4 regions of the Streptomyces sp. NBC_00224 genome follow, and region 3 is predicted to be linked to each of the others. Evidence: riboswitches for the same ligand, from Rfam matches in the RefSeq annotation. Region 3 holds a riboswitch; each other region holds the start of a gene.
The links. Region 3 has a riboswitch for cyclic di-AMP ahead of OG965_RS35180 (transglycosylase SLT domain-containing protein). Riboswitches for the same ligand answer to the same signal wherever they lie in the genome.

Region 1: linked by a shared signal. The riboswitch ahead of OG965_RS22405 (M23 family metallopeptidase) and the one ahead of OG965_RS35180 (transglycosylase SLT domain-containing protein) in region 3 are both predicted to bind cyclic di-AMP.
Region 2: linked by a shared signal. The riboswitch ahead of OG965_RS08640 (C40 family peptidase) and the one ahead of OG965_RS35180 (transglycosylase SLT domain-containing protein) in region 3 are both predicted to bind cyclic di-AMP.
Region 4: linked by a shared signal. The riboswitch ahead of OG965_RS18185 (transglycosylase family protein) and the one ahead of OG965_RS35180 (transglycosylase SLT domain-containing protein) in region 3 are both predicted to bind cyclic di-AMP.

The regions. Positions count from the first base shown of each region.
Region 1 is NZ_CP108106.1:5,007,280-5,014,895, forward strand. It holds gene OG965_RS22390 (GNAT family N-acetyltransferase) at 1-125, opposite strand, end outside; gene OG965_RS22395 (hypothetical protein) at 243-536, shown strand; gene OG965_RS22400 (PP2C family protein-serine/threonine phosphatase) at 685-1,869, shown strand; cyclic di-AMP (ydaO/yuaA leader) riboswitch at 2,025-2,173, shown strand; gene OG965_RS22405 (M23 family metallopeptidase) at 2,183-3,262, shown strand; gene OG965_RS22410 (aldo/keto reductase) at 3,324-4,268, shown strand; gene OG965_RS22415 (PrsW family intramembrane metalloprotease) at 4,317-5,705, opposite strand; gene trmB (tRNA (guanosine(46)-N7)-methyltransferase TrmB) at 5,761-6,540, opposite strand; gene lhgO (L-2-hydroxyglutarate oxidase) at 6,582-7,616, opposite strand, start outside.
Region 2 is NZ_CP108106.1:1,941,828-1,949,443, forward strand. It holds gene OG965_RS08630 (ATP-dependent Clp protease proteolytic subunit) at 56-688, shown strand; gene OG965_RS08635 (hypothetical protein) at 693-1,001, shown strand; cyclic di-AMP (ydaO/yuaA leader) riboswitch at 1,317-1,501, shown strand; gene OG965_RS08640 (C40 family peptidase) at 1,505-1,978, shown strand; gene OG965_RS08645 (ATP-binding protein) at 2,080-2,511, opposite strand; gene OG965_RS08650 (helix-turn-helix domain-containing protein) at 2,754-3,611, shown strand; gene OG965_RS08655 (DUF397 domain-containing protein) at 3,622-3,867, shown strand; gene OG965_RS08660 (8-amino-7-oxononanoate synthase) at 3,884-5,026, opposite strand; gene bioB (biotin synthase BioB) at 5,171-6,364, shown strand; gene OG965_RS08670 (adenosylmethionine--8-amino-7-oxononanoate transaminase) at 6,357-7,616, shown strand, end outside.
Region 3 is NZ_CP108106.1:7,861,438-7,869,053, forward strand. It holds gene OG965_RS35165 (hypothetical protein) at 1-840, shown strand, start outside; gene OG965_RS35170 (beta-galactosidase trimerization domain-containing protein) at 850-2,934, opposite strand; gene OG965_RS35175 (aldo/keto reductase) at 3,230-4,132, shown strand; cyclic di-AMP (ydaO/yuaA leader) riboswitch at 4,474-4,658, shown strand; gene OG965_RS35180 (transglycosylase SLT domain-containing protein) at 4,663-5,499, shown strand; gene OG965_RS35185 (TetR/AcrR family transcriptional regulator) at 5,632-6,225, shown strand; gene OG965_RS35190 (DUF2993 domain-containing protein) at 6,219-6,953, shown strand; gene OG965_RS35195 (epimerase) at 7,097-7,616, shown strand, end outside.
Region 4 is NZ_CP108106.1:4,101,227-4,108,842, reverse strand. It holds gene OG965_RS18195 (cytochrome P450) at 1-189, shown strand, start outside; gene OG965_RS18190 (transglycosylase family protein) at 322-1,296, shown strand; cyclic di-AMP (ydaO/yuaA leader) riboswitch at 1,556-1,755, shown strand; gene OG965_RS18185 (transglycosylase family protein) at 1,758-2,420, shown strand; gene eno (phosphopyruvate hydratase) at 2,769-4,055, shown strand; gene OG965_RS18175 (septum formation initiator family protein) at 4,175-4,651, shown strand; gene OG965_RS18170 (DUF501 domain-containing protein) at 4,709-5,245, shown strand; gene OG965_RS18165 (exopolyphosphatase) at 5,242-6,156, shown strand; gene OG965_RS18160 (DUF6624 domain-containing protein) at 6,227-6,739, opposite strand; gene OG965_RS18155 (methyltransferase domain-containing protein) at 6,736-7,616, opposite strand, start outside.

The sequences.
Region 1 (7,616 bases), 2.9 Mb from region 3:
ACGGCGAAGGCGCGGCCGTCCCCGCTCACCCAGGCGCGGGCGCGGGAGGCCCCGGTCAGGCCCTGGGCGGCCCACAGCAGCGGCGGGTCGCAGGGCAGGGCGGCGGTCGAGCAAAGTTCGTGCATGGGCCACGAGCCTGCGGCCGGCCTTTGTGCGACGTCAAGTTCCGGCATGAGGGTCAGGAAGTGCCTGGCGGCACCTCACCGGCCGAGGGGTTCACGTCCAGTAGTCTCACGGGTGCTATGCGTGAGCATGTGGCGGGACTGATGCGAGCGGCGACGCGGCGGAAGGTGCCGGCCGTGCCGCTGTTCGTCGGCCTGTGCGCGCTGCTGATGTGTCTGTCCCTGCCGCTGTCACTGCCCCTGTCGCCCGCCGCGCCCTGGGTGACCGCGCCCTCGTACACGAAGGGCGGCGTCCCCTCCGTGCACGGCGACCCGGCGACCCGGCGGCACGCCCGGGGGACCTGCGTACGGGGCCGGGCCGGGCCCCGCAGATGCCGGGCGCGGCTGATCGCGACAGGTACGGACCGGCACTGAGCGCTTCGCTTGGAATCGAGGTCGGGTAGCTGCGGGCCGGTGGGGGCTGGTCGCGCAGTTCCCCGCGCCCCTGACGGGCCGCTGACCCGGTTGGGGGACGTGAGGTCGCCGCGTGCGGCGGAGCCGGACACCCTGGGTGGGGCGCGGGATGTCGGCGGCCCTGCGGACGGGCAGGAGACCACAGGTGCGGCAGCGATCGGACGGCGGTGGCCGGGAGGGCTCCCGGCGCCTCGGCCTGGTGCGCACCCTGCCCGCGCTGCTCCTGGTCGCCGGGGTCGTCCTCGACGTGGCGACCCCGCCCGATCTGACCGCCGCCGCCCTCTTCGCGGCCGCGCCCCTGATCGCGGCCCCCTTCTTCGGGCCGGCCGGTACCGCCGTCGCGGGCGCCTCGGCGGTCGGGGCGGTGCTGCTCACGGAGTATCTGCACGACATCCCCAGCACGGGCGAGGCGGTCAGCGAGCTGTTCACCGTCACCACCGTCGGCGCCCTCGCCCTCTTCATCAACCGCATGCTGCGGCGCAGCGGCGAGCGGCTCGCCTCGGCCCGGGTCATCGCGGAGACCGCCCAGCGCGCCGTGCTGCCGACGCCCGCCGAGCGCATCGGGGGTCTCCAGGTGGCCGCGCGGTACGAGGCGGCCCAGGCCGGTGCCTTCATCGGCGGGGACCTCTTCGCCGTTCAGGACACGCCGTACGGGGTGCGCCTGGTCGTCGGGGACGTGCGGGGCAAGGGCCTGGAGGCGGTGGAGGCGGTGGCCGTGGTCATCGGGGCGTTCCGGGAGGCGGCCGAGCAGGAGACGACTCTGGAGGCCGTGGCCGGGCGCCTGGAGCGCGCGCTGACCCGGGAGGGCACCCGGCGCGACGGCCTGGACGCCGTCGAGGGGTTCACCACGGCCGTGCTCGCCGAGATCCCGCGCGGCGCCGGGACCGTACGGCTGGTGAACCGGGGCCACCCCGAGCCGCTGCTGCTGCACGCCGACGGGGCCCTGGACGCGCTCGCCCCGTCCGACCCCGCGCTGCCGCTGGGGATGGCGGACCTGGGGGTGTGGCCGGACCGGGCGGACGCGTACCCCTTCCCGGCCGGGGCGACGCTGCTCTTCTACACCGACGGCCTCTCCGAGGCCCGCTCGGTGGAGCCGCCGGGGGTCTTCTACGACCCGCACGAGCGGCTGCGCGGCCGGATCTTCCCGGGGCCCGACCAGGTCCTGGACGCGCTGATCGACGATGTGCGCAGACATACGGGCGGGGGTGCGAACGACGACATGGCGCTGCTCGCGGTGGGGCGGCCGGGGGTGCGGCAGCCGGAGCGGCGGCGGACGATGCCCGTGGTGCCGTGACGGTGTGTAGCCGAACAGCGCCCCTGCGCATAACAACTGACACACCGTCAACAGTTGTCCCCAACGATCAGGGGGAACTGCTTGGAATCCGGTCCCCCTGTCTATTAACGTTCGATAACGCAGCGCGGTCGTCCCAGCCGTCGTAGAGGCGGCACCGTGCGCACGCGCCGAATCCCGAAAGGGAACCGGGGAACCACCAACTTGGGGTGAATCGGGCACCTTTGTACCTTTGAAGAGGTGCCCGTAGGAGACCTTCCTGCTCCGAACCCGTCAGCTAACCCGGTAGGCGAGAAGGAAGGAAAGGAGCGCCCCAGTGGCGTCCAACGAGCCTGCCCTCGGCACCCAGCCGGTTCCCCCCGTCTCTCTCTACGGGGTCGCGCCCAGTGACACCGAGGTGTGGGAGGAGTGGGACCCCACCGAGGAGTCCGTGCGCTCCGTGCGCGGCCGGCACCGCGTCGCCAAGCAGCGCGGCGGGCTCGCCCGCAGCTCCACCGTCCTCGGCGTCGGCGTCATCGCGGCCGTCGGCGCGGGCGGCATGGCCAGCGCGCAGAGCAAGCCGCCGGTCTCCATATCCCTGCCCGACTCGGTCGCGGACAACCTCCCCGACGTCAAGTCCCTGCCGGGCGTGGGCACGCTGATATCCGACATCGCGGGCGACGAGAAGCCCGACGCCTCCCCGGCCGCCGAGGCCGACAGGGCCGTCGCGAGCGCCCCCCTCACCATGGCGGGCGTCTCCCGGGCCGAGGCCGAACAGGGCGCCACCGGCGCCGGCGAGGCCCTGCGCGCCCGCATCCTCCAGCAGGCCGAGCAGCAGCAGAACGACGCCGAGGCCGAGGCGAAGGCGGTCGCCGAGAAGGCCGCGTCCCAGAAGGCGGCGGCCGAGGCGAAGGCCGCGCAGAGCGCCGCGGAGCAGAAGGCGGCGGCCGCGAAGAAGGCCGCCGAGGAGGCCGCCGCGAAGAAGGCGGAGGAGGAGCGTCTGGCCGAGCTCGCCAAGAGCTTCTCGCTGCCGGTCGCCTCGTACACGATCACCTCGACGTTCGGCGAGGCCGGCTCGATGTGGTCCTCCGGTCACCACACCGGCCTCGACTTCGCCGCCCCCACCGGCACCCCGCTCAAGGCGATCCACGGCGGCACGGTCAAGTCGGCTGGCTGGTCCGGCTCGTACGGCTACCGCACGGTCATAGAGCTGGAGGACGGCTCGGAGCTCTGGTACTGCCACCAGTCCTCGATCGCGGTCAGCGCGGGCCAGAAGGTGACGACCGGCGAGACCATCGGCCGCGTCGGCGCCACCGGCAATGTGACGGGCCCGCATCTGCACCTGGAGGTGCACACCCCGGGCGGCACGGGCATCGACCCGATGGCGTGGCTGCAGTCGAAGGGCCTGAACCCGTAGGGCGTGCTGGCTGTGGGCGGGGGCGCGGAATAGCCGTGCACCGCCCGCCCGTTCACCTCGTATGACCACTCTGCGCCCCCTAGGTGCCTCCGACCTCTCCGTCTTCCCGCTCGCCCTCGGCGGCAACGTCTTCGGCTGGACCGCCGACGAGGCCGCGTCGTTCGCGGTGCTCGACGCGTACACCAAGGCGGGCGGCAACTTCGTGGACACGGCCGACACGTACTCGTCCTGGATCCCCGGCAACGAGGGCGGCGAGTCCGAGAAGATCATCGGCAAGTGGCTGGGCGCGCGCGGCAACCGCGCGGACGTCGTCGTCGCCACGAAGGTGGGCGCGCACCCCGAGTTCAAGGGGCTCGCCGCCCCCACCATCAAGGCCGCCGCCGAGGCGTCGCTGCGCCGGCTCGGCACCGACTACATCGACCTGTACTACACGCACTTCGACGACGAGTCCGTCCCGGTCGAGGAGATCGTCACCGCCCTCGACCAGCTGGTGCGGGACGGCAAGGTGCGCGCCGTCGCCGCCTCCAACATCTCCCCGGAGCGGCTCCGGGACTCGCTGGACTTCTCCGACCGCGAGGGCCTGGCCAAGTACGTCGCCCTCCAGCCGCACTACAACCTCGTCTCGCGCGGCACCTACGAGGGCCGCCTCCAGGACACCGCCGCCCGCTCGGGCCTGGCTGCCGTCCCCTATTTCTCGCTCGCCTCCGGGTTCCTCACCGGCAAGTACCGCCCGGGCCAGCACGTCGAGAGCGCGCGGGCCGGGAGCGCCGCCAAGCACCTGGAGACCGACCGGGGCGCGAAGGTCCTGGCCGCGCTGGACCGTGTCGCGCAGGCGCACGGCGCCGAGCCCGCGAGCGTCGCGCTCGCCTGGCTCGCCGCCCAGCCGACCGTGGTCGCCCCCATCGCCTCGGCCCGTACGGTCGAGCAGCTGCCCGCGCTCCTCGCGGTCGCGGACCTGGAGCTCACGGACGCGGAGCTGAGCGAGCTGAAGACCGCCTCGGCATAGCGCGCAACGCTCCCGGCGCTGCCGCCGCTTTCGGCGCCTTGAGCGCCTTCAGCGCAGATAGGGGTTGTACGGGGAGGACTGGTCGTACCCGTACGGGGCCTGCTGTCCGTACGGGGCCTGGTGTCCGTACGGGTACGGCTGGGCCGGGATCCAGATGCGGCCCGCCGCGCCCGCCGCGTAGTGCAGCGCGGGCCCGGCCACCTCCCTGCGCTCCCACAGGTGGTGCAGCAGCTCCTGCTCGCGGGCCGTGAAGTCCGGGCCGGCCTGGGCGCGGCGGGCCCGGCGGCGCAGGAACGCGAGGGCCGTCGCGAACGCCTCGTACTCCGCGACCGTCCGGGCCGCCCGCCTGCCCCCGTAGGTGCGGTGCGCGAAGTCCCGGGCCATCGAGCGGGCCCGCATCGAGGAGAGCGCGAGCGGCTCGGCGGGGCCCAGCCAGCCCGCCGCCGCGTACGCGGGCAGCTCGGCCGCGACCGTACGCAGCTCCCGCTGGCGGCTCCAGATCGCCAGCCAGGTGAGCAGGCCGAAGACGGGGACCATGAACGCGGCGTAGACGAGGTAGAAGCCGTACGTCCCGAACGACGACGAGCCGTTCCACAGCGCGTGCATCCCCATCGCGGACAGCAGACCGAGCAGCGGCAGGCCGATGCGGCGCCGGCGGCGGCCCGGCGCCGCGAGCGCTGCCGCCCCGAAGCCGATGCCGGTGCACACCGTGAACAGCGGGTGCGCGAACGGCGACATCACGATCCGTACGAAGAACGTCGCCGCGGTCGTGGAGGAGAGGCCCGCGGTGTGGCTGACCTGGTCCTCGCCGAAGGCGTTGCCCAGATAGAGGATGTTCTCGGTGAAGGCGAAGCCGGTCGCGGTGAAGCCCGCGACGACGACGCCGTCGACTATCCCCTTGAAATCCCGTCTTCGGAACAGGAAGAGCAGCAGCACGGCGGCCGCCTTGGCGCTCTCCTCGACGACGGGCGCGATGACGGTCGCACCGAGGTGGTCGGCGGAGGACGGGTCGGCGGTCGCGGTGGCTATCCACTTGGTCGCGAACGAGTTGGCGATGATCGCCACCAGCGCGGCGGCGCACGCGCCCCAGGCGAAGGCGAACAGCAGGTTGCGCCACGGGCCCGGATCCACCCGGTCGAGCCAGCGGAACGCGGTGCCGAGCAGCGGCACGGGCAGCACGGCCAGCGCCAGCCCCACCAGGAACCCCTCGGTGCCGGTCTGTTCCCGCACGATCGCGAGGATGACCAGACCGCACAGGGCGAGCAGGGTGATCAGCGCCCCGGCCCGGACGGCCTTGGAACGCCAGAAGTCGCGCCGCGGCCGGTAGCGCCACTTGGAGCGCTCCGGCACGGCGTCGAACCGCGGCTCGGCGCCCCGCTCCGGGACCGGCTGGAGCGGGCCCGGCGGCTGGCGTTGCGGAAGCGACTCGGACGACACCAGACGACCCTAACGAGGGGTACGGACAATCCGCGACGGTGCGTGGGGTCGGCTGTCAGGCGGACGGCAGCTCGGCCACGCGCCTGAAGAGCAGGTCGTGCACCACATGGCCCTTGTCGAGGCCCTGTCCCTCGAAGCGTGTGAGTGGCCGGAACGCGGGCCTCGGCGCGTAGCCGCCGTCCGGCTGGGTGTTCTCGAACGCGGGGTGCGCGTCGAGCACCTCCAGCATCTGCTCGGCGTACGGCTCCCAGTCGGTGGCGCAGTGCAGTACGGCGCCGGGCTTGAGCCGGGGTGCGGCGAGGGTGAGGAAGTCGGGCTGGATGATGCGGCGCTTGTGGTGGCGCTTCTTGGGCCAGGGGTCCGGGAAGTAGACGCGCAGCCCGTCCAGCGAATCCGGCTCCAGCATCTCGCGCAGCAGGATGACCGCGTCGCCGTTGCCGACGCGTACGTTGCTGAGGCCGCCGCGCTCGGCGAGGCCGAGGAGGTTGCCCTGGCCGGGGGTGTGCACGTCGACGGCGAGGATGCCGGTGCCGGGGTCGGCGGCGGCCATCTCGGCGGTCGCCTCGCCCATCCCGAAGCCGATCTCCAGGACGACGGGCAGCCCGTCGAACATCTCCTTCAGGTCGAGCTTGCCGAGCCCGTCGATATCGAGCCCCCACAGGGGCCACAGCCGCTCCAGATACTCGCCCTGGCCGGTGGTCACCCGGCTGCGGCGCGGCTGGAAACTGCGGATCCGCCGCTCGTGGTGCGATCCGGCGGGATCTGCGACGGGACCCCCGGGAAACCGGGGCTCGCCCTTGGGGCGACGGGCGGAGGCGGCGGGCTGCTCAGACACAATTACCGGATTCTACGTGCCCGGCCCCCGGGGCCGCCTGCTCACACCCGCGCCGCCCCCAGCACCTCCAGTGCCCGCCGTGCCACCTCGCGGCCGATCGGCAGGGACGCCGTGGCCGCCGGGGACGGGGCGTTCAGGACGTGGATCGTGCGGGGGGCCTCGCGGATGAGGAAGTCGTCGACCAGGGTGCCGTCGCGCAGGACCGCCTGGGCGCGGACGCCCGACGAGGTCGGGTGGAGATCGGACTCCTCGACCCCGGGGAGCAGCCGGCGGACCGCCTCCGTGAAGGCGCGGCGGGACAGGGAGCGGTGGATCTCGCCCGCTCCGTACCGCCAGTGGCGGCTCGCCATCCGCCAGGAGCCGGGCCAGGTCAGGGTCGAGGCCAGCTCGGCCGGGCGGATCGTGCGCCAGTCGTAGCCCTCGCGGGCCGCCGCCGGCACCGCGTTCGGCCCGACGTGGACGCCGCCGTTCACCCCACGGGTCAGATGCACCCCGAGGAAGGGGAACGCCGGGTCCGGGACCGGGTACACCAGCCCCTTGACCAGACCGGGTCGCGCCAGGTCGTAGTACTCGCCCCGGAACGGCACGATCCGCACCCCCGGCTCGTCCCCGGCCAGCCGCGCCACCCGGTCGCAGTGCAGCCCCGCGCAGTTCACCAGCGCCCGCGCCCGCAGCACCGCCCCGGTCGAGGTGCGCACCGCCACACCCGCGTCGGGGCGGCGCGATATCCGGACCGCCTCCGTCCCGTACCGGATCTCCGCGCCCGACAGCTCGGCCAGGCGGGCCGCCACCGCCGGGAAGTCGCACACCCCGGTCGTGCCGACGTGGATCGCCGCCAGGCCCCGGACCTCCGGCTCGTACTCGGCGATCTGCGCGGGGCCCAGCTCGCGCACCGGTATCCCGTTCTCCCGGCCCCGCTGGACCAGCGCGTGCAGCCTCGGCAGCTCGTCGCGCTCGGTCGCCACGATCAGCTTGCCGGTCACCTCGTGCGGGATGCCCTGCTCGGCGCAGAACGCCACCATCTCGGCCGCGCCCCGCACCGCGTACCGCGCCTTCAGGGAGTCCGGGCGGTAGTA
Region 2 (7,616 bases), 5.9 Mb from region 3:
CTGTACGTCCTGTACATTTTTTACAGAGACATCGGCACGAGAGAAGAGGTACGTCATGCACGGCCCGTCCGCCCGCCACGTCCTGCCCGAATTCTCCGAGCGCACCTCGACCGGGGTCCGCACCCTCGATCCGTACTCCAAGCTCCTGGAGGAGCGGATCATCTTCCTCGGCACCCCCGTCGACGACACCGCGGCCAACGACGTAATGGCCCAGTTCATGCACCTGGAGCACGCCGACCCGGACCGCGACATCTCGCTGTACATCAACTCCCCCGGCGGCTCGCTCACCGCGATGGCGGCGATCTACGACACCATGCGGTTCGTCACCTGCGACGTGGAGACGGTGTGCATGGGCCAGGCCGCCTCGGCCGCGGCCGTGCTGCTGGCCGCGGGCGCCCCGGGCAAGCGGCTCGCACTGCCCGGCGCGCGGGTCCTGATCCATCAGCCCTCGGTCGCCGAGCCGATCCAGGGACAGCCGTCCGACCTGGAGATCTACGCCAATGAACTCCAGCGCGGACGCGAGCTGTTGACGGAGCTGCTGGCCCGGCACACCGGGCGGTCCGTCGAGCGGATCAGCGCCGACATCGAGCGGGACACCATCCTCGACGCCACCGCGGCCGCCGAGTACGGGCTGGTCGACCACGTCGTCACCAGCCGCAAGAACTCGGCCCCGGCGCAAGGGAGGTAGAGCCGTGCTGCCGGAACTTCCGCCGCTGCCCGCGCTGACGCGTGCCGAGGGCGAGTTCATCGACGCGTACCTCGACGCGCTCGACAGGCTGGGCCGGATCAACCCCGCCCGGCACCGCGACACCTACGGCGCGCTACGGGCCGCGCAGGCGCTCGTCGGGCAGGCCGTGGCGCTGCGGGACGCGCTGACGACCATGCATCGGCGCGGCGAGTCGGAGCTGCACTCCGAGACGCTGGCGCGGGCCCTTCGGCTGCTCGACGGGGAGCGCCGGGCGGGCCGTCTGACGGTGCCGCCGCCGTCATCCGCGAGTTGACGCTCCGGTGTCCGTGCACCCCCGCGCGGGTACGAGTCGGCCTCCCCCGTTCGCACCATCCGATGGTCCGAACGACGTACCGCAGGTGTTGCTCCGAATGCGCAGACACCGAACGGAATGAATCGTTCCAGCGCCGGTGCGACGCAGGTCGGACAGCCCGTCAGGAGCGTTGAAACATAGATGTACACCTGAATGGGTCAGTCGTGAGGAGCCTCACAAAACGCCGTTTCGGCTCGGAAATCCGACACTTCGTGGGTCAAGATCCCTTCCGACGACAAGCCCCCGCCACCGCGGCGGGGCGGTCCGGGCGGACGCCGAGTCCTGCCGCCGCACCCGGATGACTGGTCGACTGAGTGGATCGGCAGGAGTGGAGGACCCAAGCAGTGCGGGCCCACCGGGAGACCGGGAGGCCCTTGGGGTGAAGCCGCGCGAGCGGCCGGGCATCTTCGCCAGTCCGAACCCGACAGGTCATCCTTCGCAGGCGGTTTGACGAAGGGTCGCGCATGACTGCGCAGAATTACGTCCCGTCCCTGTTGAGTCGAGTCGGGGCGGTCTCCGCCCTCACGCTCGCCGCCGTCGGCGGCACGATGCTGGTGCCAGGAGCCGGCAGTGAGGCGAGCGCCGCGACACTCGCGACGAAGGCGCTCAACGTCGCCGCGTCGAAGAAGGGCGCGCCTTACAAGTACGGTGCCAGCGGCCCGTACCGGTTCGACTGCTCGGGGCTCACCCTCTACTCGTTCAAGCAGGCGGGCAAGAAGCTGCCCCGCACCACCCAGCAGCAGTACAACAGCACCCGGCACATCTCGTCGTCCGCGCGCCAGCGCGGGGACCTGGTGTTCTTCCACTCCGGCTCGAACGTCTACCACGTGGGGATCTACGCCGGGAACGGCAAGATATGGCACTCCCCCAAGACCGGGTCCGTAGTGCGGCTGGAGAAGATCTGGTCCAAGGGCGTCTGGTACGGGCGCGTGCGCTGACGCACGGCACGAGGGCCTGTCCGGTGGTACGGCGGGCCGGTGAGCGCCGCCGCTTGCGCTCACCGGCCCGCAGCCGGATCACCCCGCTCCCGGCGGAGCGCTCAGCTCTGGACCGGTACCGTCCACGGCAGCGCGATCCAGACGGTCTTGCCGCCCTCCGGCGTCGGGGTGACCGACAGCCGCCCCCCGCACTCGGCGGCGAGCCAGCGGATGATCACCATGCCGCGCCCGTTGTCCTGCTGGACGGCGGCGGGAAGACGTTTCGGCCAGCGGGGATGGCTGTCGGTGACACCGATGTGGAGCTGCTCGTCGCGCTCCAGGCGCAGCTCCACGGTGAACGTGGGCGACTGGCCGAACGTATGCTGCACGGCGTTGGTCGCGAGCTCGGAGACGATCAGGCGGATCGTATCGGCGGTGTCGGCGTCCGACGGAAGACCCCATTCGGTGAGTACGCCGACGACGTGTCTACGGGCGACGGAGACCGAGGCGGGATCGCTCGGCAGAGTGACGGTTGATTCTTGGTGGTCTGCCATGGCGACGCTGTCCCTTTCCCACCCGGGCCGGCCTGCTGGGCTCGTAGCGAGCGGACAAACGCGAGGACGCCCCGGACTTGTGCTTCGCGCCAGAGTGCCACTCATCGTGCCGCCGGATGCGCCGATCCACCAAGATGTGCATATATCTGTCCCTCAAAGCGGTGAACTCTGCGACGAAGGACCGTATTTGGGCGCCACACTTGCCCATCGCCCGAATCCCGGCCGGGCGGAAGGAGGCCGACATGTGGCACGGGCCCGCGGTACGCCGCCGCAAACTCGGCGAGGAACTGCGCCGGCTGCGCTGCGCGGCGGCCCTCACGAGCGGCGAGGTCGCCGGGCAGCTGGGCTGGCACCAGTCCAAGGTGAGCCGGATCGAGACCGGCCGCAGCGGGGTGAAGCCCGCCGACGTGGCCCGGCTCCTTGAGGTGTACGGGGTGGCCGACCCCGAACTGCGGGCGCTGCTCGAAGCGCTGGCGGGGGCGGCGGACGGGCGCGGTGGCCAGTGGTGGCAGGCCTACCGCGGGCTGCTGCCGCCGCAGTACCGGGACTTCATCAGCCTGGAGTCACAGGCGTCGGCGGCGCGCACCCTGGAGACGTCCGTGGTGCCGGGGCTGCTCCAGACGCCCGAGTACGCCCGCGCGGTGACCCGGGCGGCCCTGGGCTGGCCGGACGCGGCGCGGGTGGACTCCCTGGTGGAGGTGCGCCTGGCGCGCCAGGAGGTGCTGCGGGCCGATCCCCCGCTGGAGCTGAGCGCGGTGGTCGACGAGGCGGCACTGCACCGCGAGGTGGGCGGGGCGCCCGCGATGCGGCGACAGTTGCGCCATCTCCTGGAGGCGGCTCAGCTGCCGCAAGTCCGGTTGCGGGTGGTGCCTTTCAGCAGCGGTGGCCATATCGGGCTCACCGGGCCTTTCATTATCTTCTCCTTTCCGAACATTTCCGATCTGGACGTTGTGGTTATCGACCACTTGACGAGTAGCCTCTATCTCGAACGGAGAGAAGACCTTGAGGCGTACAGCGCCGCGTTCCACATGGCCGAGGCGCAGGCCCTCTCGTTCAAGGAATCATTGAATCTCATCGCCGGGATGGCTGACGGCGTGTAAGGGAGGCATGATGCCCGCACCCCTCGCGCATGTACCTTCCAGCACTTCTCTGAACGGTGCGCAGTGGCGGCGCAGCAGCCGTAGTACAGGAATGAACAATTGCGTCGAGGCCGCATTCCTCGACGCCGGACTGCTCGCCGTCCGTGATTCCAAGCGGACCGCCGGACCCGCGCTGCTCTTCGGAGCGCGGGCCTGGCACAGCTTCCTTTCCGGCCTGCCGGTCGAGCTCAACGAGGCGCCCGACAGCAGGAGTTGAGAATGCGAACGGGGGACTAGGCGGTGGGCCCGGTCCGCAGGATCGTGTCCACCGCCCACTGGATCTGAGACTCGCTCAGATCGGCCCGGGCGGTCAGCCGCAGCCGGGAGATGCCGTCCGGCACCGACGGCGGCCGGAAGCACCCCACCGCCAGACCCGCGCCCCGGCAGTCGGCCGCCCAGGCCACCGCCCGCTCCGGCGACGGCGCCCGCACCGAGACCACGGCCGCGTCCGGGCGCGCCGCCTCCAGGCCCGCCGCCGTCAGCCGTTCGTACAGTTCGGCGGCCACGGCCCGGGCCCGCCCCGCCCGCTCCGGCTCGGCCTCCAGGAGCCGCAGCGCCGCGAGCGCGCCGCCCACCGCCGCGGGTGCGAGCCCGGTGTCGAAGATGAACGTACGGGCGGCGTTGACCAGGTGCCGGATGACCCGGGCGGGGCCCAGGACCGCGCCGCCCTGACTGCCGAGCGACTTCGACAGGGTGAGGGTGGCCACCACGTCGTCCGCGCCCGCCAGCCCGGCGGCGTGCAGCCCGCCCCGCCCGCCCTCGCCCAGGACTCCCAGGCCGTGGGCGTCGTCCACCACGAGCGCCGCGCCGAACTCCCGGCAGGCGGCGGCGAGTCCGGGCAGCGGTGCGGCGTCGCCGTCCACCGAGAAGACCGAGTCGCTCACCACGAGCGCGGGCCCGCCGTGGGCGTCCAGGGCCTTGCGTACGGCCTCGGGGTCGGCGTGCGGGACCACCTCGGTCTCCGCGCGCGACAGCCGGCAGCCGTCGACGATCGAGGCGTGGTTGCCCGCGTCGGAGACGATCAGCGCGTCCCGCTCGCCGAGGGCGGTCAGCGCGGCGAGGTTGGCCGCGTACCCGGAGGAGAACACGAGCGCCGCCTCGAACCCGCAGAACCGGGCGAGCGCGTCCTCCAGCTCGGTGTGGAGCGCGGTGGTGCCGGTGACCAGGCGCGATCCAGTGGATCCGGCGCCCCAGCGCAGCGCCGCGTCGGCGGCGCCCCGGGTGACCGCCGGGTGCCGGGTGAGCCCCAGGTAGTCGTTGCTCGCCAGATCCAGGAGGTCCTGGTCGGCGGCGCGCGGCCGCAGCACCCGTACGAGACCGGCGCGCTCGCGCCGCTCGGTCGCTCCGTCGATCCAGTCGAATGGCGCTCGGGGCATGGTGGAGATCCCTTTTGTAGGCAGCGGACAGACCCTATTCCTGGACGGGCGAGGTCAGGGTGTGGCAATACACACACCTTCCGGGAGCGCAGTTGTACGATCCCTCCTTGGCTGGGGCGGGGGTTTTCGGCAAGGATCGGCGCCATGGACCTGCTGAACACGCTGGTGGACAAGGGGCTGCGGCGCGAGCTGCCGAGCCGTGAAGAGGCGCTCGCCGTACTGGCGACCTCCGACGAGGAACTGCTCGACGTGGTGGCCGCGGCCGGCAAGGTGCGCCGTCAGTGGTTCGGGCGCCGGGTGAAGCTGAACTACCTGGTGAACCTGAAGTCCGGACTGTGCCCCGAGGACTGCTCGTACTGCTCGCAGCGGCTGGGCTCCAAGGCCGAGATCCTCAAGTACACCTGGCTGAAGCCGGACGAGGCGTCCAAGGCGGCCGCCGCCGGTGTCGCGGGCGGCGCCAAGCGGGTCTGCCTGGTGGCCTCGGGCCGCGGCCCGACCGACCGCGACGTGGACCGCGTCTCGCAGACCATCGAGGCGATCAAGGAGCAGAACGAGGGCGTCGAGGTGTGCGCCTGCCTCGGTCTGCTCTCCGACGGCCAGGCCGAGCGGCTGCGCGCGGCGGGCGCCGACGCGTACAACCACAACCTCAACACGTCCGAGGGGACGTACGGGGACATCACGACCACCCACACCTACGCCGACCGCGTCGACACTGTGCAGAAGGCGCACTCCGCCGGGCTCTCCGCCTGCTCCGGTCTGATCGCGGGCATGGGCGAGACGGACGAGGACCTGGTCGACGTCGTCTTCGCGCTGCGCGAGCTCGACCCGGACTCGGTGCCGGTCAACTTCCTCATCCCGTTCGAGGGCACCCCGCTCGGCAAGGAGTGGAACCTCACCCCGCAGCGGTGTCTGCGCATCCTCGCGATGGTCCGGTTCGTCTGCCCGGACGTCGAGGTACGGCTCGCGGGCGGCCGCGAGGTGCATCTGCGCTCGATGCAGCCGCTCGCCCTCAACCTGGTCAACTCGATCTTCCTCGGCGACTACCTCACCAGTGAGGGCCAGGAGGGCAAGGCCGACCTGGAGATGATCGCGGACGCCGGCTTCGAGGTGGAGGGCACGGGCACGACCACGCTGCCCGGGCACCGCGCCGACGCGATGGCCGGCGCGGGCTGCGGCTCGCACGCGCAGAGCGGCTGCGGCTCGCACGAGGGCGGCGCCTGCGGCCCGTGCGGCTCCGAGAGCACTCCGGCCGCCGTGGCCGAGGTCTCCGAGGCGCGTACGGACCTGGTGGCGGTGCGCCGCCGCGGCGCGGGCACGGACCTGGCCCCCAATGCCTGACCCGACGACACCCGGTTACGACGTCGCCGAGCTGCGGGCCCTGGACCGCCAGCACGTCTGGCACCCCTACGGCCCGATGCCGGGCCGCCAGGAACCGCTGGTCGTGGAGTCCGCGTCCGGGGTGCGGCTGCGGCTCGCCGAGGAGGCGCACGGACAGCGCGAGCTGGTCGACGGCATGGCGTCCTGGTGGTCGGCGCTGCACGGCTACCGCCACCCGGTCCTGGACGAGGCCGTGCGCGGCCAGCTGGACCGGATGAGCCATGTGATGTTCGGCGGGCTCACCCACGAGCCCGCCGTGCGCCTCAGCACCAAGCTCGTCGAGATCACCCCCGAGCCGCTCCAGCACGTCTTCCTCAGCGACTCCGGCTCGGTGTCGGTCGAGGTCGCCATCAAGATGTGCCTGCAGTACTGGAAGTCGGTCGGGCAGCCGCGCAAGCAGCGCCTGCTGACCTGGCGCGGCGGCTACCACGGCGACACCTGGCAGCCGATGTCGGTGTGCGACCCGGAGGGCGGCATGCACTCCCTGTGGTCCGGCCGGCTGCCGGAGCAGGTCTTCGCGGACGCGCCCCCCACCGGGTACGACGCGGAGCCGGACGAGGCCTACGTACGCCATCTGCGGGAGCTGATCGCGCGCCACGCGGACGAGGTGGCGGCGGTGATCGTCGAGCCGGTGGTGCAGAACGCGGGCGGGATGCGGTTCCACTCCCCCGCCTATCTGCGGGTGCTGCGCGAGGCGTGCGACGAGCACGGCGTGCTGCTGGTGTTCGACGAGATCGCCACCGGCTTCGGCCGCACCGGCACACTGTTCGCGTCCGAGCACGCCGCCGTGTCGCCCGATGTGCTGTGCGTGGGCAAGGCGATGACCGGCGGCTACCTCTCGATGGCCGCGACACTCTGCACCACCCGGGTGGCCGAGGGCATCTCCTCGGGCGAGGTCCCGGTCCTGGCGCACGGCCCGACGTACATGGGCAACCCGCTGGCCGCCTCCGTCGCCTGCGCCTCGATCGACCTGCTGCTCTCCCAGGACTGGCAGGGCGAGATCAAGCGCCTGGGGACGGGGATGCGCGACGGTCTGGGCGAGCTCGCCGGGGCGCCCGGGGTCAAGGACGTCCGCGTCCTCGGCGCCATCGGCGTCGTCCAGCTCGACCACGAGGTGGACATGGCGGCGGCGACCCGGGCTGCGATCCGCGAGGGCGTGTGGCTGCGCCCGTTCCGCGACCTGATCTACACGATGCCGCCCTATGTGACGAAC
Region 3 (7,616 bases):
TACTCGCCCGACGGGAAGTCACTCCTGTTCACCGTCTTCCACGGCGGTTACAACGACGGCGACGCGTCGCTGCGGGTGCTTCCGCTGGACGGCGGCCCCGCACCCTGGCCCCGGACGCTGCTGGCGGACGAGGGGCAGGCCGCGGTGAACCTGCCGGGGTCGAGCTGGCGCGCCTCGGCGGGGGTGGCCTTCGCGTCGGACCGGGCGGGCAGGGACGAGATCTGGGTGCTGAAGCCGGGCGGGCAGCCCGTCCGGGTCACCGCGCACACTGGCGGCTCCGGGTACATCGAACCGAGCTTCTCGCCGCGCGGCGACTGGATCGTCTTCGAGGAGAGCGAGGAGAGCGAGGAGAGCAGAGAGGGAGCCGACGCCCTCGGCTCCCTCTGGAAGGTCCGGCCCGACGGCTCCGGGCTCGTACGCCTCCTCGACGGCCCCGCCACCCGTACCGACAACCGCCAGCCCAACTGGTCCCCGCACGGCGACCGGCTTGTCTTCCAGCGCCGGGCCAGGGGCGGTGACAGCTGGGCGCTGTATGTCATGAACGCCGACGGCACCGGGGTGCGCAGGCTCACCAAGGGCGCCGGGGAGCACACCGACGCGAGCTGGTCGCCCGACGGCGCGCATGTGGTGTTCTCCTCCACCGCCGGCGGGCTCGACCTGCCGAAGATCTTCGTGATCCCGGCCGGCGGCGGCCGTCCCGTACGGGTGACCGGCGAGCGGGACACCTATGACGGCGCCCCCAGCTGGTCGCCCGACGGGCGGTGGATCGCCTTCGAGTCGCACACCGGGGACGAGGACCGGCCGACCTCCCTGTGGCGGGTCCCCGCACCCCGGCGATGAGCGGCGGGATCAGCCCATGGTGACGGCCAGCAGCGCGTACTGGGACACCGCCAGCTCGACGGCCGCCGTGGCGCCGTTCACGGTCCAGGTGACCGGGCGCGGCGCGGGCGAGGCGGCGTCCGGCGAGCTGACCGTGGCGGCCAGCACCTGCTGACCCGCCGGGACGGCCAGCGTGACCGTGCAGGTGGTGGGTGTGGTCCTGAAGGCGGCCGGTGTGTCACCGAAGCCCGTGAAGTTGACCAGCTGGACGAGGGTGTCGTTGCCGAGGTGGCTCAGTTCCAGGTGGATGCGGCGGTCACCCGTGAGCGTCACGGCGGGCGGTGCGGCCGTACGTACCGCTTCGAGGAGTCTGTCGGCGCTCGGCTGGTCCGTGGAGGAGAGGTATTTCAGACCGAGCAGGTCCTTGAAGTACCAGCAGGTGCCCGCGCCGAACGCCTGGCGCCTGCTCACCGGCAGCGGGTCGCCCTTGCGGAAGCCCAGCACGTCCGCCAGCGCGTACTCGCTCCTGGCCGTGCCGAGCTGGTCGAGCCCGGTGGGCACGGGGCCGGTGATCACCACCGTGCCGCCGCCCTCGACATAGGCGCGCAACACGTTCGCCTCCGCGTCCGAGACGGCCTGGAGGTCGGGCAGGAGCAGGACGCGGTACGGGGCCAGGTCGGCGGCCTCGATCCCGGGACTGGGCACGGTGTCGAACGGGATGTGGGCGTACACCAGCGACTTGACCGTGCCCCGGAACTCGCCCAGCCACTCGTGCTTGGCGCAGCTCTCCTGGGGCTCGTCGAAGCTCCACCAGTCCTTGACACCCGTGGGCGGCTTGGTGGTGACGTACATCCCGCTGCCCTCGGTGGGGCTGACGAAGTCGCGGGAGGACGAGGAGTGGTAGACCCCGACCGCCGCCCCGCCGGTGGCGGCGAACAACTGCTCCTGGTGGGCCGCCACGAACCCGTACATCCGGGTCCGCATCGCCTTGTCGGTCGTCTCGGTCTTGAACGGTGTCCTGACCTCGTACGGGTTGCAGCCCGCCGCCAGCACCTCGGCCATCACCAGTGAGGCGTCGTCGGCCTTCCAGCCGTACGAGAACGCCCAGGCGGGCTTGGTCCCGCTGGCGGCGCGCGCGTATTTGTACATCGAGATCAGACACGTCCAGTCGGTGGCCGTGGCGTGGCGCATCCCGTCGTAGTTGCCGAGGACGTCCACCTCCCACACATGGCTGACGCCGTCGGCCTTGCGCAGATACGCGCCGTCGAGACCGACCAGGGTGGAGTACTGGTAGTCCATGGTCACGGTCTCCACGAACGTGACCAGGTCGGGGTTGACGGAGCGGCCCGCGGCGGCGATGTCGAGCTGCCACTGGAGCAGGTTGCGGTGGCGCCACTCGACGTAGCGCCGGAAGGTGAGGTTCGTGAAGTCGGCCTTGACGGGCATGCTGAGGCCGGTGTCCGCCTTGAACGCGGCGGTCGCCCAGGTCGAGGTGTCGCACCAGCTCAGCGCACCGTCGAAGTAGATCGGCACATCCGGCCAGATCGCGTCGAGGCCGGTGGCGGCGAGCGCCTTGACGCGGGTCAGGTAGTAGTCCCGCCAGGGCGAGTTGGGGCTCAGCCAGCAGCTCTCGTCGCCCGGGTCGACCCAGACGACCAGGCTGCCGTAGAAGACGTTGGGTTTGCCGTCGAGGCCGCGCTGGACCCAGTCCTTGCCGTCGCTGTTCTTGTAGAACGACGGGCCCTTCTCGCCGCCCGCGCTGATGAGCTCCATCGACGGGTAGTACATGACCACCCGGATCCCGGCGGCGTGCGCCAGCTGCACGAAACTCCTGACCTTGCCCATGTGCTCGGTGAACTGCTGGTCGGTCAGCCAGTTCGACAAGATGGTGTCGACCTCGATGACGCTCACGTTCTGCGCCTTGAGCCCGGCGATCACCGGCTTCATGTCGAGGTTCGGGTCGGCGTCGTCGTCGAAGGTGCCGTCCGCGATGCGGGCGAAGCGGGCCCATTCGGGAAAGGAGACGCCCGCGACGGGTGTCTGGGCGGTGCCGAATGATTCGGCCCAGGCGGGGCCGGAACGCAGCCCCGGAACGGGCAGCAGATTCGCCGCCATGGCCAGCCCCCCGGCACCCAGCCCCGTCCGTAATACGCTTCTTCGGCTCAACCTCGGTCTCTCGTGCATTAAATGTTTCCCCCAGTGGTGGTCGTTCCGGCTTCGGATTACCGCTCTTTCACTGCCTCTTGTCTTTCCGGGCAATCCTCTCTGATCATTTGCCGCACCGCGTGGATTCACGGCAACGCGGCCGAGAGGGCTCAAATGCGACGGACGCTTTCCGGCCGTACTTCTCCCCGGAGGCCGTGGAGTTCGGGCGTTTTCGCGACGCGGGCGCGGATGGCAGACTGCGATCATGACTACGAAGACGATCGACGCGGCGGCCGCGGGCGCCTGGAAACTCGGTGACCTGTCGGTCAACCGCCTGGGATTCGGCGCGATGCGCCTCACCGGCAGCGCCGCGTTCGACCTCGGTACGCCCAGCGACCGCGAGCGGTCCATCGGCGTGCTGCGGCGCGCGGTCGAACTCGGCGTCAACCACATCGACACCGCGGCCTTCTACTTCTCCCGGCTCCGATCCGCCAACGAACTCATCAACCGGGCGCTGGCGCCCTACCCGGACGATCTGGTCATCGTCACCAAGGTCGGGCCGGGGCGCGACGCGTCGGGCGAGTGGCTGCCCTGGGCCACGCCGGAGCAGCTGCGCGGCCAGGTCGAGGAGAACCTGCGCCAGCTCGGCCGCGACCACCTCGATGTGGTCAACCTGCGCCTCAACGGGCCGGGTTCGCTCGCCGAGCACTTCGGCGCACTGGCCGACCTGCGCGACGCCGGGCTCATCCGCCACCTGGGCATCTCCAACATCGCCCCCGAGCACCTCGCGGAGGCCCAGGCCATCGCGCCGGTGGTCTGTGTGCAGAACCGGTACGGCCTGGACAGCCGGCGCACGGGCTCCGACGAGGTGCTGCGGCTCTGCGGCGAGCAGGGCATCGCCTTCGTCCCGTTCTTCGCCATCGCCGGGGAGGGGCGCGAGAGCGGTGCGGGGCAGGGAGGCGGCACGGACGGCGAGGCGGTCCTCGCGGTCGCCCGCGCGCACGGGGCGACGTCCGCGCAGGTCCGCCTCGCCTGGACGCTGCGGCAGGGCGAGCACGTACTGGCCATCCCGGGCACCGGCAACCCGGACCACCTGGTGGAGAACGTGGCCGCGGGCGCGCTGCGGCTCACGGACGAGGAGATGCGGCTGCTCGGGTCCCCGAGCTGAGGCCGCCGGGCCGCCCCCTCGATGTCCGAAATGAACCACAGGGGGGCAGTTTCCCTCCTATGTCGCCAATCTATTCATTGGGAATGATAGGGCGGCTTAGATTTCGTTTGGGCGCTGTCGGTGGAATTGCTTTTGTCGGGCGCGAGGAGTGAATTGGGTCACGCGGGCTCCTGGTCGGCAGGTGCCCGCGACGCGCGCATTCCGTTCCGTGCAGGGCGAGTTGGGGGTACGGGGAGGCGGGGGCCCGCATTTCCCGCCCCCGGTGGATCTTTCTCGCGGATGCCGTAATGAATTGAGGTCTTGTTTCGGCCAGTCCTATTCGTTTACGGTCACCGTCAAATCCGGATGGACCGCCGAATCCTGCCGCTGTCCGGAAACCTCCCACACACGAAATGGCAGGAGCGGGGGAACCAGGTAGGCCGCCGAATCCGGAGACGGAACGGCTCGGGGTGAAGCCGCGTGCGCCGCGGCCGGGCAGCTCTCGCCCGAACCCGACAGCTCACCTCGCAGGCGAAGGAGAGGAATTCGCCATGCCTGCAACGGGTAAGCACCGCCGCCCCAAGTCCAACACCCTGACCCGGGGCATCGCCGCCGCGGGTACGGGTGGCGCCGCGCTCATCATTCCGGTGATCGGCGCGACCAGCGCCGGTGCCGCGCCTTCGGCGGTGCCGCACACCGGCACCGCCGCGAAGTCCGCGCCCGCCGTCGCGGCCGCCGTGAAGGGCGCGGTGTCCGCCGAGCCGATCGTGGCGAAGAAGGCCGCCGCGACGACCTACTCCGTCGTCGCCGGGGACTCCCTCTCCAAGATCGCCCAGGACCTGGACGTCAGCGGCGGCTGGAAGAGGCTGTACCAGGACAACCGCCAGGCCATCGGGGGCAACCCGGCCCTGATCCACCCCGGCCTCGAACTCGCGGTGGGCAAGAAGGCCAAGGCTCCGGCGGCGTCCGCCGACCGTACGGCCGCCTCGGCCCGGGCCGACCGTTCGGCCCGTACGACCACGCCGCCCCAGAAGGCGACCGCCGCCGTGGCGAAGGCGGCGACGTACTCGAACAACCTGGACGGCTGGATCCGGCAGTCGCTGGACATCATGGCCCAGCACGGCATCCCGGGCTCCTACGACGGCATCTACCGCAACATCATGCGCGAGTCGTCGGGCAACCCGCTGGCCATCAACAACTGGGACTCCAACGCCGTGGCCGGCACGCCCTCCAAGGGCCTCCTCCAGGTCATCGACCCCACCTTCCAGGCCTTCCACGTCGCCGGCACGTCGACGGACAGCTACGACCCCGTCGCCAACATCGTCGCCGCGTGCAACTACGCGGCCAACACGTACGGCTCGATCGACAACGTGAACGGCGCGTACTGACGGCAGCCGACGGTCGACGCAAGCCTCCGGTCGACTACTGAGGAGGGGACGGCCGGGGTGGCAGACCATCTGGTCCATGATGGACCAGATGGTCTGTTACGGTGAGCCGACCAGGCTCAGGGGAGGACCGTCATGCCACGCCCGACGCGCGCCGAGCTCGACGCCGAGATCGTCGAAGCCGCCGCCGAGCTCTTCACCGCGCAGGGCTACCTCGGCACCTCGGTGCAGGAGATCGCGGACCGGGTCGGCTACTCGAAGACCGGGCTGCTGCACCGGTTCCCCTCGAAGGAGCGGCTGCTCGCGGCGACGCTGAGGGGGCCGCTGACCGAGTTCGCCGCCCTGCGCGCTACCTGGAGCGCCCTGCCGGACGGCCCCGAGCGGCACCGGCGGGCCTCGGCCGATCTGGTCGACCTGGCGCTGCGCCACCGCTCCCGGCTCGCCCTGCTCTTCAACTCCGGGCTGCCGGTGCTGCCCGGCGCGCTCGCCGGAGTGGAGGGCATGGGGGATCTGGGCGACCACCGCACCGAGACCCTCGCCGCCTTCGCGTACCCCGATGACCTGGCGGGCACGATCCGGGCGCAGCTGGCCGTGACCGGCCTGGTCAGCACCGTCGCCGCACGCCAGGACGTACCGGACGACCTGCTGCGCGCCCCGCTGCTGCGGGCCTTCCGCGCCGCGTGCGGGATCTCCGCGCACGCCGTACGCCGCGAGGGATCCGCATGCTGAGGCTGCGGGCCGGGGCGGGCCGGGCGCTTCGAGGATGGCGGAAGTACGCCGTCGCCGTGGTCGTCCTGGCCGGGCTGAGCGTGGCCGGCGACCGGGCCGCGGCCGCCTGGACGGAACACCGTACGGCCGACGCGTTCCAGAAGGCCCAGGGGCTCAAGGCCGCGCCGCACGTGGAGGTGCACGGCTTTCCCGTACTGACCCAGCTGGCCGGGGGCACGCTCGACCGCGTCGACATCGAAGCCTCCGACATCCCCGCGGGCCGCGACGGCGGCAGGCTCCCGATCACCACGCTGAACGTCGAGCTCGACCGCCTGCGCCGCTCCTCGGACGCCACCGAGGCCCACGCCGCCTCCGCCAAGGCCACCGCCTTCGTCTCCTACCAGGACCTGTCCGCCGCGCTCGGCGTCGAGATCGGCTACAGCCAGGACAGTACGAAGTCCGAGCCGCGCGTCGCCGCCACCGCGAGCCTGCCGCTGGTCGGCAAGGCCACGGCCAGCGCGCGGGTCGACGTGGCGGGCGACCACGCGCTCGCCTTCCGGTCCGTGAAGGTGGGCGACGACCTGCCGAAGGCGGTGCGGACGATCGTCACCGGCATGCTGGAGCGCGAGCTGAAGCTCGACGGCATCCCGGACGGTCTGGCGCTCAAGTCCCTCACCACGACTCCCGACGGACTCACCGCGACGCTCTCCGGCGAGGACGTCACCTTCCGCACCGACGACCGCGCCTGAGCCTCCGCCGGGCAGGTGCGACAACGGGTTTCGCGGCCGCCGACCGCCTCGACCGGGCGCCGGACGTGATACGCAGACCTCACCACTCGTCGAGGTCACGGAACTTCGCCGGCCGGTCACAGGAACAGACGGGGAGCGAGCCCATGCCCATCAAGGTGATCCTCTTCGGCGCGACCGGCATGGTCGGCCAGGGCGTGCTGCGGGAGTGCCTGCGCGACGACAGGGTCGAGAGCGTCCTCGCCGTGGGGCGCACCCCGCTCGGCGTCGAGCACCCGAAACTGCGCGAACTCGTCCATCCCGACCTGGCGGCCCTGATGAGCCTGCCCGCCACCCGGGCCCAACTCACGGGATACGACGCCTGCTTCTTCTGCCTGGGCGTCTCCTCGGCGGGCATGGACGAGGAGACCTACCGCCGCATCACCCACGACCTCACCCTCACGGCCGCCCGCGCCCTGTCCTCCTGGAACCCGGGCTCCACCTTCGTCTACGTCTCCGGCCAGGGCACCGACAGCACCGAGCAGGGCCGGATCAAGTGGGCCCGGATCAAGGGCAGGACGGAGAACGACCTGCTGGCGCTGGACCTGGACGCGTACATGTTCCGCCCCGGATACATCCAGCCCCTGCACGGAATCACCTCGAAGACCCGCCTCTACCGGGCCGCGT
Region 4 (7,616 bases), 3.8 Mb from region 3:
CTGGGCGCCCCGCTCGCCCGCCTGGAGGCGAGGACCGCGCTGGCGACCCTGTTGCGCCGCCTTCCTGACCTGCGGCTCGGGGCGGATCCTGCCGATTTGCGCTGGCGCGGCGGGCTCATCATGCGTGGACTGCGCACGCTTCCGGTCGAGTTCACACCCACCGGAACTGACGGTTCGTCAAAACTGTGACTTTGGCGTTATCGCGGGTGCATCGACTTGTGACAAGCGTTCGAGTACGGCTACGTTCACCCCTCGACTCGGCAAACCAGGCTCAACGCCCGGCCCAGTAGTCACAGACGTCGTCACACGGAAGGCCACAGCATGCGCTCCGGGAACGGACGGCACCGCCGACCCCGCCAGGCTCCCGCACTCGTCGTCGCGGCGGGGGTGACCGGCTCGGCCCTAGCCCTTCCGCTCTTCGCGGCGAGCGGTGCGAGCGCCGCCTCCGCGACCACGTGGGACCGCGTCGCGGAGTGCGAGAGCGGCGGCGCGTGGAGCGCCGACTTCGGCAACGGCCTGTACGGCGGCCTCCAGCTCTCCCAGGAGACCTGGGAGACCTACGGCGGCACGGCGTACGCCTCGCGCCCCGATATGGCCAGCCGCGCGCAGCAGATAGCCGTCGCCGAGAAGGTGCTCGCCGCGAAGGGCCCCAAGGCCTTCACGAGCTGCTCGACGGTCTCCGGGCTCACCTCGGGCGGCGGCGCGCCGGCCGTCGACCCGGGCGCCACGCCCTCGCCGTACGTCCCCTCGGAGGAGGGAGCCGCGACCCCGGACGCCTCCACTCCGTCCGCGCCCGCGAAGACGACTCCGGCGCCCACGAAGCCGTCCGGTTCGGCCTCCACCGCGCCCAAGCCGTCCACGAAGCCGTCCGCGCCGGCCACGGGCACGAGCGGGCAGCCCGGGTCCACGACGCCCTCCAGTCCGGCCACCGGCTCCACGGACTCGGCCTCCGGCGGCAAGCACCGCGGCACGCCGGACACGGCCGAGAGCGGCACCCCCGCGACCACCGAGCCGGGCAATACGGACAACAGCCATGAATCGGGGCGCCACGCCTCGCGAGGTGACGCCGACTCACGCGAGGCGGGTGACGCGCTCACCGAGGGCGGCGACTACACCGTCCGCGTCGGCGACAACCTGTGGGACATCTCGCGCTCGCACAAGGTCGAGGGCGGCTGGTCCGCGCTCTACAAGGCGAACGAGAAGACGATCGGCTCCGACCCGAACCTCATCCTGCCCGGCCAGAGCCTTGATCTGAACCTGGCAAATACGGACAACCCGGCCCCGGCCAAGGGGTAGTTCAGGGGCCTATGTCCGCTTCTGCGCAAGTGAGACATGGGTCTCTTTCCGTCAACTGGCGTGTCCCGTCCGTCCGGTACGGGCGTTACGCCCCCGACCTGCGGAAACAGAGGTTGTGGAGGGGCATGTGGGGGCGATTTCTCCCCGATGTGCCCCTTTGAACATCAGGGGTTGGTGTGATTACGGTCGGAGCGCTCGTCACCACGGGCCCCTTCGACCGGGAACGCCGAATCCTGCCGCCGGTCGCGGGGAACAGTCGACGCTCGATGCGCCGTAGGCAGGAGCGGGGGACCCAAGGTAAGCGCCGGGCCCGGCCGTTGAAGGACGTACGCCATACGGCGGGACGTACGAGACGGCCGACGGGACCGGCTTGGGGTGAAGACGCGCCTAGCGGCGCGGCCGGGCCACTCACTCGCCCGAACCCGACAGCTCACCTCGCAGGCGTCGGTGAGGAGAACTCCATGCTGCTTTCCGGCAAGGGCAAGCACCGTCGCCCGTCCAAGGCCGTCCGCGTCGCCACGCTCGCCGGTGTCACCGGTGCGGCCGTCGCCGCCCCGCTGATGGCCGCGGGCTCCGCCTCCGCCGCCTCCGTCTCCACCTGGGACGCGGTCGCCCAGTGCGAGTCCGGTGGCAACTGGTCCATCAACACCGGCAACGGCTACTACGGCGGTCTGCAGTTCTCGCAGTCCTCCTGGGCCGCGGCCGGCGGCACCCAGTACGCCTCCCGCGCCGACCTGGCCACCAAGGGCCAGCAGATAGCCACCGCCGAGAAGCTGCTCGCGATGCAGGGGCCGGGCGCCTGGGCCTGCGCCGGTGCGGGCAACCTGACGTCCGGTGGCGCGTCCGCGAAGGTGGACACGTCCGGCTCGTCCTCCAAGGCCGCCACCCCCAAGGCCGCCCCGGCCCCGAAGCGCGAGTCCGCGCCCGCCTCGCGGAGCGAGTCCCGCCCCGCCCCGGTCAAGACCGGCTCCGGCGAGTACAAGGTGAAGGCCGGCGACACCCTCGGCTCCATCGCCGCCGCGCACGGCGTCAAGGGCGGCTGGCAGAAGCTGTTCGAGCTGAACAAGGACGTAGTGAAGGACGCGAACCTGATCTACGTGAACCAGCAGCTCCACCTGAGCTAGTCGCTCCGCGTCATCCGGCCGCAGGTGATCTGTGGCTGAGCGCGCAGTTCCCCGCGCCCCTAATGATGCGGGCACCTACAGGGGCGCGGGGAACTGCGCGACCAGCCCCCACCGGCCCGCAGATGATCCACGCACCCGCCCCCGCGGGCCCGCACGTGATCCACTCCGCTGAAAGCTGAACCCGTCGCCCCCGCCCCCCCGCCAGGGGGATTGTTTTGTTCGGGAACATTTTGCCCCCCGTTTCGTCCCACGGGCCGGTCGGTCGGCTGGTGGATGCCCCGGAGGCGGTTAGGCTCAGGGGTGCCGGACCACGCGGCCCGGCGTATTCGCGTCACATCCCAGAAGGAGATGCTCGTGCCGTCCATCGACGTCGTCGTAGCCCGGGAAATCCTGGACTCCCGAGGCAACCCCACGGTCGAGGTCGAGGTCGGCCTCGACGACGGCAGCACGGGTCGTGCCGCCGTCCCGTCCGGCGCCTCCACCGGTGCCTTCGAGGCAATCGAGCTCCGCGACGGTGACCCCAACCGTTACCAGGGCAAGGGCGTCGAGAAGGCCGTCCTCGCCGTGATCGAGCAGATCGGCCCGGAGCTCGTCGGCTACGACGCCACCGAGCAGCGCCTGATCGACCAGGCGATGTTCGACCTGGACGCCACGGAGAACAAGGGCTCGCTCGGCGCCAACGCCATCCTCGGCGTCTCGCTCGCCGTCGCGCACGCCGCCTCCGAGGCCAGCGACCTCCCGCTGTTCCGCTACCTGGGCGGCCCGAACGCGCACCTGCTGCCCGTTCCGATGATGAACATCCTCAACGGTGGGTCGCACGCCGACTCCAACGTCGACATCCAGGAGTTCATGATCGCCCCGATCGGCGCGGAGTCCTTCTCCGAGGCGCTGCGCTGGGGTGCCGAGGTCTACCACACCCTCAAGGCCGTCCTGAAGCGCAAGGGCCTGTCCACCGGCCTCGGTGACGAGGGCGGCTTCGCCCCGAACCTGGACTCCAACCGCGCCGCCCTGGACCTGATCCTGGAGGCCATCAAGGAGGCCGGTTACGCCCCGGGCAAGGACATCGCGCTCGCGCTCGACGTCGCCGCGTCCGAGTTCTACAAGGACGGCAAGTACGAGTTCGAGGGCCAGTCCCGCTCGGCCGCCGAGATGACCGAGTACTACGAGGAGCTCGTCTCCGCGTACCCGATGGTCTCCATCGAGGACCCGCTGTACGAGGACGACTGGGCCGGCTGGAAGACCCTCACCGACAAGCTGGGCACCAAGGTCCAGATCGTCGGCGACGACCTCTTCGTCACCAACCCGGAGCGCCTGGCCCGCGGCATCGAGGAGGGCTCCGCCAACGCCCTGCTCGTCAAGGTCAACCAGATCGGTTCGCTGACCGAGACCCTGGACGCCGTCGAGATGGCCCAGCGCAACGGCTTCAAGTGCATGATGTCCCACCGCTCCGGCGAGACCGAGGACGTCACCATCGCCGACCTCGCCGTCGCGGTGAACTGCGGTCAGATCAAGACCGGCGCCCCGGCCCGCTCGGACCGCGTCGCCAAGTACAACCAGCTGCTGCGCATCGAGGAGATCCTCGACGACGCGGCGGTGTACGCGGGCCGCAGCGCCTTCCCGCGCTTCAAGGGCTGATCAGCCGACCGGCTGAGCAGTCCTGACATGGGCTGACCGCCCTGTCGTACGTACGTCCCCGGCCGCGGTCCCGTACCGTGTCCGGGGACGTTGTACGTACGTGAGGGGAGCGGGGCGACATGGCCAAGGGCAACCGGGACCGGTTCTCCACCGCGGCCCGGCTCAAGGTGCTCGGCGAGCAGACCGCGGCCCGGGTCTACCGCTCCCAGACCAAGCGCCAGGCGCGCCGCTCCCGGCTCACCGGGCGCGCCGCCCTGCTCGCCCTGGTGATGTGCTCGCTGGTGGTGGCCCTCGCGTACCCGATGCGCCAGTACGTGTCGCAGCGCGGCGACATCGCCGAGCAGCGCCGCAAGGAGCACGACGCGGCCGCGCAGGTCGAGCGGCTGCGCGACGAGAAGGCGCGGCTCCAGGACGACGCGTACATCAAGCGGCTGGCCCGTGAGCACCTGCACATGCAGTTTCCGGGCGAGACCGGCTACACCGTGACCGACCCGTCGGCCGGCAAGGGCCGCCGCGACGGCAAGGCCGCCACCGGCCGCCCCTGGCACCAGAACCTCTGGGACGGCGTGGACAAGGCCGACCGCCCCGGCAACTGACGCCGCGACCGCCCGCGACAGACCCAGCGACAGACAGAGACAGAGACAGAAACCCCGATGGAAACGCCCCCGCCCCAGACGCCCAGCACCGAGCCGACCGACGCGGACATCGCCGCCTTCCAGGAGCAGCTGGGCCGCCCGCCGCGCGGACTGCGCGCGATCGCGCACCGCTGCCCGTGCGGCAACCCGGACGTGGTCGAGACGGCCCCCCGGCTGCCCGACGGCACGCCGTTCCCGACGACGTACTACCTGAGCTGCCCGCGTGCGGCGTCGGCGATCGGCACGCTCGAAGCCAACGGGGTCATGAAGGAGATGACGGAGCGTCTGGCGACGGACCCCGAGCTGGCCGCGGCCTACCGCGCCGCCCACGAGGACTACATCGCCCGCCGCGACGCCATCGAGGTCCTGGAGGGCTTCCCGAGCGCGGGCGGCATGCCGGACCGGGTGAAGTGCCTGCACGTGCTGGTCGGCCACTCGCTGGCGGCCGGGCCCGGGGTGAACCCGCTGGGCGACGAGGCGATCGCGATGCTGCCCGAGTGGTGGGCGAAGGGCCCCTGCGTCACCCCCTGCGTGCCCGGGGAGAACGAGAAGTGACCCGGGTCGCCGCCATCGACTGCGGTACGAACTCGATCCGGCTCCTGGTGGCCGACGCGGACCCGGTATCCGGCGAACTCGTCGACCTGGACCGCCGGATGACGATCGTCCGCCTCGGCCAGGGCGTGGACCGGACGGGCCGCCTGGCCCCCGAAGCACTCGACCGCACCTTCGCGGCCTGCCGCGAGTACGCGGCGGTCATCAAGGAGTTCGGCGCCGAGCGCGTCCGCTTCGTCGCCACCTCCGCCTCCCGCGACGCCGAGAACCGCGACGAGTTCGTCCAGGGCGTCCTGGACATCCTGGGCGTCGAGCCCGAGGTGATCACCGGCGACCAGGAGGCCGAGTTCTCCTTCACCGGCGCCACCAGGGAGCTCCACTCCGACGGCGACTACCTCGTCGTCGACATCGGCGGCGGCTCGACGGAGTTCGTGGTCGGCTCCCGGCAGGTGCGCGCGGCGCGCTCGGTGGACGTCGGCTGCGTACGGATGACCGAGCGCCACCACCCCGGCGACCCGGCCACGCCCGAGCAGATCGCCGCGATAAGGGCGGACGTCGAGGCAGCCCTGGACGAGGCCGAGCAGACGGTCCCACTCCGCGAGCCCCGCACGTTGGTGGGCCTGGCCGGTTCGGTCACCACGGTCGCCGCGATCACGCTGGACCTGCCCGCGTACGACTCGGCGGCGATCCACCACTCCCGTATCTCCTACGAGCAGGTCCGCGCGGTCACCGACCGCCTGCTCGCCTCGACCCACGCCGAGCGCACGACGATCCCGGTGCTGCACCCCGGCCGCATCGACGTGATCGCCGCAGGCGCGCTGGTCCTGCTGTCCGTCATGGACCGCACGGGCGCCCGCGAGGTCGTGGTCAGCGAGCACGACATCCTCGACGGAATCGCCTGGTCGATCGCGTAGAGGGGCAGGGGCTGGCCTGCGGTAACGCGGACAAGACGGAGCGCCCCCGGCGGGATATCCACCGGGGGCTCTAATTCTCCGGATGGCGTACCTGTCGGTCGTACGCGGCGAATGGACCGAGGCCGACCCCGGCTCGCCGTGTGTCGAGGTTGTCCGGGTCGCTGATGGTCTGCGGGCACAGCCCCTGCTTGCCGTTGATGTACTGAGTTCCGTAGAGCTGCGGCTCGCCTTGGTGGAAGAGACACCGGTCAGTCAGATACGCGAGGTGCCGTGGCTCGGCCTCTCCAGCGGTGACCGCCTCGCGGAGCAGCGTGAGTGCGTGCTGCTGGAACTCGGGGTCGGCGTCGGAGTGCTGGACAAGCAGCCATGCGGCGTCCGTGGCTTGGTCGCCGACGAGGGTTCGGCCGGGCCAGCCGTGCTCGGCAGTGATCCGTTTGAGCGCGGCGATGTTGTCGGCGTCGACTGTGCGCATGGCTTCGAGGTCGGGTGCGACCATCCCGTGTTCGCGTACGCCCCTGGCGTGTTGGTCGGCTGCCCTGCGGCGCAGGAGTTCGGCTGTGAGGTCGGGGCGCTGAGAGGTCATGGGCTGGCCTCTCGGGTGCCTAGGGTGGCCTCCCACTTGCCTCGCGAGAGGTGGATGACACCGTCTGGGGAGATCTTGGCGCGGGCGCCGTAGAGGGGGAGGCCACCCTCGGCGTTGAGCCGGTTGCGGATGCGTTCGAGTCTGTCCCAGAGGCGCTGTGGGCCGCTTTGGTGGACGGTGGGCGGGGCGAGCCGTTCTGCGGATGCGCGGGCCCATGATCCGTCCGGGTGGGCGAGGTAGGCGGTCCGAGTGCCGCTGCGTTCCTCGTAGCGTGCCTGTACGCCGGGAACGGCGATCTCCAGCATGCTGCGCAGTTCCCAAGTCTCGGCGACGTTCAGCACCGGATAGCGGCCCGTGGTGATCTCCGCGCCGTCCTTCTCGGGGGCGGGCGTGATGGTCGGCGGGTAGTCGTCACTGCTGCGGGTGAGCATGAATCCGGCACCGTCCCGTTCGATTCGGCCGTGGCACTCGCCGTGGTCGTCCTTCCACGCGGTGAGGATGACGCCCATGCGGGCGAGGGTGGTCACGAGTCGTCCGCCTGGGCGCAGGGCGGCCAGCATCGGGCGGAGCCCGGGGCCGGGGGGCATGGCGACGGTGGCGATGATGCGGTCGTAGGTGCCGGGGATGTCTGTGGTGGCGTCGGCGGTGATGAACTGAGGGCGCAGCCCGATGTCGGCGAGGCGGTCGCGTGCCGCTTCGGTGAGGTAGGGGTCAACGTCGAGGCTGGTGACCTGTTGGCTTCCGAGGCGCTGCGCCGCGTAGGCGGCGAGGCCGCCCGCACCGGTTCCGAGGTCGAGCAGGGACAGGCCGGTGTGGAGGCGGCCATGTCGGAGCATCTGGACGGCCAGGCTCGACATCGTCGCGGAGGAGGTGGGAA